Regions from separate parts of the Weizmannia sp. FSL K6-3076 genome, predicted to be linked through region 2. Evidence: predicted binding sites of a transcription regulator. Region 2 holds the regulator's gene; the other holds the start of a gene.

Region 1 (4,418 bases), 320 kb from region 2:
ATCGGAACAAAGACAAAGAAAGTGATCATGAAGCAATATGGTTCCGATACGCGCCTTAAACGGCAAATGCTGCTTACATCGGAACTGCGGAAAAGCGGTTTCACCCAAACTTGCCGTTTTCTGGAAGATGACAACGACAGCCCCTTTCAAGGCAAAGCTTTTGGGTTTATGGCATACATTGAAGAAGACCCGGCCGGTTTTACCTTCGGGACGGAAGCAGACATCCACGCCGCTTTCCGCCTGTTAAAACAGTATCACGAAAAGACCGCGCACTTTCCGCAAGCCGTAAAAATGGAATTTCCGCGCTTTTTCCAGCTGAGAAAATGGCAGGCGCGGTACCGGACATTTCTGGAAAACAAAGAACAAATTGTCCGGTATTTGCCGGAAACGTATTTTGCCGCGTACGAAAGATGGGCAGCCGAGGCGTTAAACCGGCTTGAGAAAAAACAGCATTTGCTTCACCGTCCGCCGTATTGCATCACGCACGGTGATGTTGCCCACCATAATTTTTTGCGTGCGAAAAACGGGGAACTGTATTTGATTGATTTTGACCTTGCCCGCCTTGCCCCGGCCTGGACCGATGATCTCCAGTTTTGCAACCGGGTTTTGCCCGCTGCTTCATGGTCGCTTGCTGCTCTTGAAAAGTGGGGAATGCTGGACGGTGCGCCGGACAGGGAAACTTTTCTTGAGGCGCTCCTTTACCCGACGGATGTTTTAAGAGAGTGGAACCGGTTTGTTGGAAGCGGCAAAAAAGAAAAAGAGCAGTACTGGCCGCATCTTTCCCTGCTTTCCATCGGGCAATTCGGGGAACGCGCCCGCTTTCAAAAAGAAGTAAAAAGGCGTTTGCAAGCATAACGGAAAAACCTGGACGCTTACGGCCAGCATAATGCTTTTCATCCTCCTTTCGGGCGAGTTATGGTATAGTAATAGGGGACTGTATCAGCGCTGTCAGAAAGGAGTGATGGCCATGTCCGGCCATTCCAAATGGAAAAATATTCAAGGCAGAAAAAATGCGCAAGATGCAAAGCGCGGAAAAATCTTTCAAAAACTGGCAAAGGAAATTTATGTAGCGGCGAAAAACGGCCCTGACCCGGAAGCGAACTCAAGCCTCCGCCTGGTCATTGAAAAGGCAAAGGCCGCCAATATGCCGAATGACAATATTAAACGCGCCATCGAGAAAGCAAGCGGCAGCCAAAACGCCGAACATTACGAGGAAATCACATATGAAGGGTACGGGCCGGGCGGCGTTGCCGTCATGGTCACGGCTTTAACCGATAATAAAAACCGGACCGCTTCCAATGTCCGTGTTGCGTTTTCGCGCAACGGCGGAAATCTCGGCGAAAACGGATGCGTGTCTTTCCTGTTTGACCGCAAAGGCTATCTTGTCATTGAGCGGGAAGGGCTCGAGATAGATGAAGACGGAATGCTGCTTGCCGCGATTGAAGCAGGCGCCGAGGAAATGGAAACGAGCGATGAAGTGTTTGAAATTTATACAGATCCGGAGCAATTCATGGATGTGAAGAAGAACCTCGAGGAAAAAGGCTTTACGTTTGCCCGGGCAGAAATTACCATGGTGCCGCAAAACACAATTGCTTTGGATGAAGCGCAAAAAGAAAAGATGGAGCGATTGCTGGACAGGCTGGAAGACGATGACGATGTCCAGGAAGTTTACCATAACGCCGAATGATAATGTCCCAGTCACTTTCCGCACCCGGTTCCGGCCGGGTGCGGAAAGTGACTTTTTTGCAGCAAAGCCGGTTAGCCCTGTATCCAACCGGCTACACTGTGGAGAGGGCCCTTGCTGTTTTTAAACCGGCGCACTACGAGAGAGGACCATGCTGTTTTAGACCGGCGCACTGCGGAAAAGGGACCATGCCGTTTTTAAACCGGCTGCACTGTGGCTAAAGAATCGTGCCGTTAAAACCCGGACGATGGTTTCGACTGGAAATCCTGGAAGGGCGTTAAGAGGCAGCGGGCATTCGAAAAAAAGTGAGCCCGGTAAGCCACACGGACACGGATCTGTCTCCGGTTGCAGGCGTTTTTTCCGCCATGGAAACAGGAAAAGCGCCCAGCCTTAGGAATCATCCGGCCGGAAAAAAAGGCGGGACCGGACATTCGTTCCCAAAACGGTTGCATTCTGTGGTACAATATGGGATAGCAAGTTTTTGAGGAGCGTGTGGGAAGGTTGTACGAATATATTAAAGGCATCATTGATTCCGTGAGCCCGGATTACATTGTCGTGGAAAACGGGGGGATCGGCTACCGGCTGCTGGCGCCGAACCCGTATATTTTTTCAAAAAGCATCGGACAAGAACGAAAAATTTTTACATACCAGCATGTGCGCGAAGATCTGATCGCGCTTTACGGTTTTGAAACGGCGGAAGAACGGGCGCTGTTTCAAAAGCTGCTCAATGTTTCCGGCATCGGGCCAAAAGGGGCGCTTGCCATTCTTGCGTACGGGCAGCCACAGCAGGTCGTTGACGCCATTGAGAATGAAAATGAATCTTTCCTTGTCAAATTCCCCGGTGTCGGCAAAAAAACGGCAAGGCAGATGATTCTTGATCTGAAAGGAAAGCTGCAAGGCCTCGTGCCGGAGATGCCGGACGAGGCAGGCGTGGAAAAAGCGGTGCCTGCATCCACCAACCAAAACCTCGAAGAAGCGATGCTCGCTTTGGCGGCGCTCGGCTATTCGGAAAAAGAAATCGCGAAAGTGGTGCCAGAACTTCCGGAAGAAGTGCTTTCTGCGGATGAATATATTAAACTCGCTTTAAAAGCAATGGTAAAATAATGGAGGAGGGGAGAGCATGGAAGACCGCGTAGTTTCCGGCGAGGCAAATGAACAGGAAGTTTCCTTTGAAATGAGCCTCAGGCCGCAAACCCTTGCGCAATATATCGGCCAGGATGAAGTGAAGCATAATTTAGCCGTGTTTATTGAAGCGGCGAAAGGGCGGCGCGAAACACTTGACCACGTGCTGCTTTATGGTCCGCCGGGGCTTGGCAAAACGACGCTTGCCACCGTGATCGCAAACGAAATGGGCGCGAACATCCGGACGACTTCAGGGCCTGCCATCGAGCGGCCGGGCGATCTTGCCAGCGTGTTAACCGCGCTTGAGCCGGGGGAAGTGCTGTTTATTGACGAAATCCACCGCCTGCCGAAAGCGATTGAAGAAGTGCTGTACCCGGCAATGGAAGACTTTTGCCTTGATATCGTGATCGGCAAAGGATCGGGTGCCCGCTCCATCCGCCTTGACCTGCCCCCGTTTACCTTGATCGGGGCGACGACGAGGGCCGGTTCGGTTTCAGCACCGCTGCGCGACCGGTTCGGGGTGATCAGCCGGCTCGAATATTATAACGAAGCGCAACTGGCGGAAATTGTGCTGCGGACAGCCGGCATCCTCGAGACGGCGATTGAGCCTGAGGGGGCAGCGGAAATTGCAAGGCGTTCGCGGGGCACGCCGCGGATTGCGAACCGGCTGTTAAGAAGGGTGCGCGACTTTGCCCAGGTCAAAGGAGACGGAAAGGTCACCCTTGAGATCGCCAATTATGCCCTTGAACTTTTGCAAGTTGACAAACGCGGGCTTGACCATATTGATCATAAGCTGTTAAAAGCGATCATAGAGCGCTTCCGGGGCGGTCCTGTCGGGCTCGACACGATTGCGGCCAGCATCGGGGAAGAAAGGGAAACGATTGAAGATGTATATGAGCCGTATTTGCTGCAAATTGGCTTTTTGCAGCGCACGCCGCGCGGCAGGGTAGCGACCCCGCTTTGCTACGCACATTTTCATATGGAGGTACCGGAATGAGCGGATTTGGAAAAGTGCTGATGACGATCGCCGTGATTCTTTTTGCTATCGGCCTGTTGATGCAGTTTACGAAAATCGGCCGGCTGCCGGGCGATATCCTCATTAAAAAAGGGAACACAACCTTTTATTTTCCAATCGCAACATCGATCCTTTTAAGCGTGATCTTAAGTGTGTTATTATATATCATTGGACGGTTCAAATAACCGCAAATGGGATTCAAAATGAAGGGGAAACAACAATGAAACTCGATTTATTTGATTATGAACTGCCGGAAGAACTGATTGCCCAAACGCCTTTAAAAAATCGTTCGGACAGTCGGCTGATGGTACTGGATAAAAAAACAGGAGAAATTGAACACAGCGTATTTAAAAACATTACACAATACTTGCGCCCGGGGGACTGCCTTGTCTTAAACAACACAAAAGTGCTGCCGGCAAGGCTTTTCGGCATAAAAGACGAAACAGGCGCAAAAATTGAAGTGCTGCTTTTAAAACAGCTCGAAGGAGACCGCTGGGAAACGCTTGTCAAACCGGCAAAACGTGTGAAAACAGGGACGGTTGTCCGGTTCGGCGACGGGCAGCTTTCCGCCGTTTGTGCGGAGGAGCTGGACCATGG
Region 2 (4,418 bases):
GGTTTTCCGGATTATGGTTCAAATATCTTGTCCAGAGGGTGTATGCCATTGGTGCAGCCCCCATCGGAAGCCCCGGATGACCGGATTTTGCTTTTTCGATGGCGTCAATGGACAATGTTCGGATTGTTGTGACTGCCAGTTCGTCCGTTTTATCAAACATCTGTTAACATCCTTTCTTCATGGGTTACAACTCTATATTAAGGCAAGTGAAACCCATAACACAACTCTTTTACCATTTTGTATGGATTTTGTAAGAAAAAAGCAGGATGGTTTCCTTTTTAGTGCAGCTTTCTTTTTGTTTGAATTTGCTTAATTTTTTCCGGGGTAACGTCCTGGCCAGCCGGGTCAAGCACACGGACATTTTCAATCGTTTTTCTGAATGAAGAGCGGAACGCCTGCAAATACTCGCTTCGCAATTTTGACTGTTCCTTTGCTTCTTCACTTGTCAGGGCGCCGGTTTTCGCTTTTTTCGCCAATTCGTTAATCCTTGCCATTTTTTCTTTTGAAAGCATATTTTCTCTCCTTTTATCCGTAATTGATGCCATCTTACTAAAATATGGACCCGCCTGCAACGAAAGCGCACCCGTGAAACGGTTTTGATACTATTTATCATGCCCCGTTTCCTCCATATATTCCCTGTAACGCCGGTGGACGGTTGCTTTTGAAACTTGGTAGCCGAAACCGCGCATAGTCGCAGCAATTTCTTGAAAAGTCAAGCCGTTATCCCGCAGGCGGATAATTTCTTCAACCGGCACTTCCTTTCGCTCCCTGCCGTCCGGATTCCGCTTCCCTTTTAAATTTTTTTCCGGACGGTAGCCGTTTTTGACTGCACGCTCCATTCCCCTTTTAATTTTTAAGTTATGCAGCTTTCGCTGATACTCTTCAACCATGCTGACAATTTTCAGCACCATTGAATCAGATTCCGAAAGCTCCAATTCTCCGTTTTGCGCATAACAATATACTTTAATCCCTTTTTTATATAAAAAATGAAGCAATGCAATTTTTGCATTTCCTCTTCCGATCCGTGTTTCATCCTGCACCAGTACGGCGTCAATCTTTTCATTTTCAATCGTATCAAGAAGATCAAGGATGCCGGGCCTGTCCAGGTCATAGCCGCTTGCCCGGTCACAGATCACCCCGGCCACTTGAAAACCGTGGGAATCCGAAAGCTTCTCCAGCTCTTCCCGCTGCCTCGCCAAGGAAGTTTCCTGGCTTTCTTTTTCCGTGCTTACTCTGCAATATAAAACAACTTTCATTTTTTCGTCTCCCGTTGTGATTTCATCGCAAGTTCCCTATTATCATCGCTGAATTCATTTTTTTCTATTGGAATGACAATTTTTTCGCCGGCTTTGATCATGTTGCCGTCAATATCATTATGACGCTCAACCCAGCTGATAAATGCTTCCCTCGACATTTTGCCCTTTTCCGCATACTGCCCGGCGATGTTCCAAAGCGTATCGCCCCCTGTGACGCTGATTTTGATATAGTGTGGGGATGGATCCCGCAGACTTCCAATCATGAAAAATCCGAAAACAAGCGTAAGCCCTGCTAAAATCATAACATAGTTATACTTTTTCCATAATCGTGACATCTCCATCTTCCTCCCGCGAATATTCGTTCGTCCAATCACCAGTTCTATTATAAAACGAACGCCTGTTTTTCGTCAACATTTTTTCGAACTTACGTTTGTTTTATCTGCTGCAATGTGATATAATAATAGCAAATAATGGCATTCCTCCCGTAAACGTCCCCATACGCAGCGCGGGTGCCAAACAAAACTGTGACGAGGTGAATAGAATGGCAAAACTATCAAAACGGCAACAGGCGATACTTGATTTCATCAAGCATGAAGTAAAAACAAAAGGTTATCCCCCTTCCGTGCGGGAAATCGGCCAGGCAGTCGGACTTGCTTCCAGTTCAACTGTCCATGGCCATCTCGCAAGGCTTGAAAGCAAGGGGTTGATCAGGCGCGACCCTACAAAGCCGAGAGCGATTGAAATTTTGGACCATGATGAAGAAATACCGGCCCAAAATGTTGTCAATGTGCCTGTTGTCGGAAAAGTAACAGCAGGCATACCGATTACCGCTGTAGAAAATATTGAAGAGTATTTTCCGCTTCCGGAACATCTTGTCCCGTCTGACGAGTCCGTCTACATGCTGGAAATTGAAGGGGACAGCATGGTGGATGCCGGGATTTTAAACGGCGATTATGTGATTGTCCGCTCCCAGCAGACGGCAAACAACGGAGATATCGTGGTCGCTATGACAGATGAAAATGAAGCGACAGTAAAAAGATTTTTCAAGGAAAAAGACTACTTCCGGCTGCAACCTGAAAACCAGACAATGGAACCGATCATATTGAAAAACGTCACCATTCTCGGCGTTGTCATCGGGCTGTACAGGCAAATGGTGCACTGATCAAAAAGAAGCAGTTTCGGCTGCTTCTTTTTTAATAGAGCATATGCGAGTTTGATGGCAAAAATGCCTGTGACACTTGAGGATTTCTGGGCTTCCAATCTATTTTCGAAGGAAAAATCGGGGCAATTAATGGGCATTTTGTTTTTCTGGGCGTTCGACGCAAAAATGCCCGATAAACAAAAACCCCTCAAAGCCTTACGCTTCAAGGGGTTTCTTGCTTAATACATTTCGATATACTGGTCGCGTTCCCATTGGTGGACTTGTGTGCGGAACATATCCCATTCAATTTCCTTAGCTTCAAGGAAGTGTTCGAGAATGTGATCGCCAAGGGCGTCTACCATTACATCATCCGATTTTAAGTTTTCCAGCGCCTGCAGCAGTGTGCCCGGGAGGTCGACAATGCCGGCTTCTTCTCTTTCTTCTTTCGTCATGACATAGATGTTGCGGTCGACCGGTTCCGGCGCCTGCAATTTGTTCGCGATGCCGTCAAGCCCTGCTTTTAACAGGACGGCGAGCGCGAGATACGGATTGGCAGACGGGTCAACGCTGCGCACCTCAACGCGCGTGCTTAAACCGCGGGAAGCCGGAATCCGCATGAGCGGGCTGCGGTTGCGAGCGGACCAGGCAACATAACAAGGCGCTTCATAACCCGGCACAAGCCGTTTATAGGAGTTCACCGTCGGATTCGTGACAGCCGTAAAGTTCGAAGCATGCTTCATAATGCCGGCAATGAACTGGTATGCCGTATCGCTCAGCTGCAGTTCTGCATCGTTCGGGTCATAGAATGCATTTTCTTTTCCTTTAAAAAGCGAAAGATTGGTGTGCATCCCGGAACCGTTCACGCCAAACAACGGTTTCGGCATAAACGTCGCATGCAGGCCATGTTTGCGTGCAATCGTCTTGACCACCAGTTTAAAGGTCTGGATATTGTCGCATGCCCTGACTGCATCCGCATATTTAAAATCAATTTCGTGCTGGCCGGGTGCAACTTCATGGTGGGACGCTTCAATTTCAAAGCCCATTTCCTCGAGTTCCAATACGATGTCGCGCCGGCAGTTTTCGCCAAGGTCCGTCGGCGCCAGGTCAAAATAGCCGCCGTTGTCGTTCAGCTCCAGTGTCGGTTCATTTTTTTCATTCAGCTTGAAGAGGAAGAATTCCGGTTCAGGCCCAAGATTAAAACTCGTGAAGCCAAGTTCTTCCATTTCTTTCAATACCCGTTTCAAATTATTCCGCGGATCACCTTCAAACGGGGTGCCGTCCGGATTATAAATATCGCAAATCAGACGGGCGACTTTCCCTTTCTCAGCGGTCCACGGGAAAATGACCCATGTATCATAGTCCGGATACAGATACATATCCGATTCTTCAATCCGGACAAACCCTTCAATCGAAGAGCCGTCGAACATGATTTTATTGTCGAGCGCTTTTTCAAGCTGGCTGAGCGGGATTTCCACGTTTTTAATCGTCCCCAAAATATCCGTGAACTGCAAGCGGATGAATTTCACATTTTGTTCTTCGGCATTCTTCAAAATATCTTCACGTGTAAACTTAGGCATGAACAGTATTCCTCCCTTTAGGCAATAAAAAGTATATATCTAAGCTATAAAACTAGCTTTTCAACAATGTTAATGGAAAAACCGGGGCGCATCGGACAACCGCTGGCTCGGTCTTTGAAAACGGCCGGCCTGCAGCAGTTCCTGGCGAAGCCGTTTGCGGATTTCTTCATCCGTTACATGATTTTTGACGAGTACCGGCCCGGTTCCGCGGCGGTCGTTCATCAATAAGATTTTTTTGATGCCTGCAATATTGATCCCCTGATCCAGCAAATCTTTAATATCAAGAAGCCGGTCGACATCATTTAAAGAATAAAGGCGGCGATTGCCTTCCGTTCTTGCCGGTGTAATCAGCTCGTGTTCTTCATAATAGCGGATCTGCCGGGCCGATAAATCTGTTAGCTTCATAACGGTTCCGATCGGCAAAAGCGGCATCGAACGGCGGAT

The links. The regulator LexA, encoded in region 2, represses DNA repair genes until DNA is damaged. The targets are predictions, from matches to a motif close to CGAACATATGTTCG.
Region 1: the regulator LexA is predicted to act here: its motif matches at 2,109-2,122, upstream of ruvA (Holliday junction branch migration protein RuvA).

The regions. Positions count from the first base shown of each region.
Region 1 covers NZ_JBBOWU010000001.1:2,013,994-2,018,411, reverse strand. The annotation lists gene NSS95_RS09610 (aminoglycoside phosphotransferase family protein) at 1-855, shown strand, start outside; gene NSS95_RS09605 (YebC/PmpR family DNA-binding transcriptional regulator) at 968-1,687, shown strand; gene ruvA (Holliday junction branch migration protein RuvA) at 2,186-2,788, shown strand; gene ruvB (Holliday junction branch migration DNA helicase RuvB) at 2,805-3,803, shown strand; gene NSS95_RS09590 (DUF2905 domain-containing protein) at 3,800-4,006, shown strand; gene queA (tRNA preQ1(34) S-adenosylmethionine ribosyltransferase-isomerase QueA) at 4,042-4,418, shown strand, end outside.
Region 2 covers NZ_JBBOWU010000001.1:1,694,442-1,698,859, forward strand. The annotation lists gene tkt (transketolase) at 1-160, opposite strand, end outside; gene NSS95_RS07870 (DUF896 domain-containing protein) at 279-512, opposite strand; gene NSS95_RS07875 (YneB family resolvase-like protein) at 603-1,256, opposite strand; gene yneA (cell division suppressor protein YneA) at 1,253-1,591, opposite strand; gene lexA (transcriptional repressor LexA) at 1,798-2,418, shown strand; gene glnA (type I glutamate--ammonia ligase) at 2,637-3,974, opposite strand; gene NSS95_RS07895 (MerR family transcriptional regulator) at 4,044-4,418, opposite strand, start outside.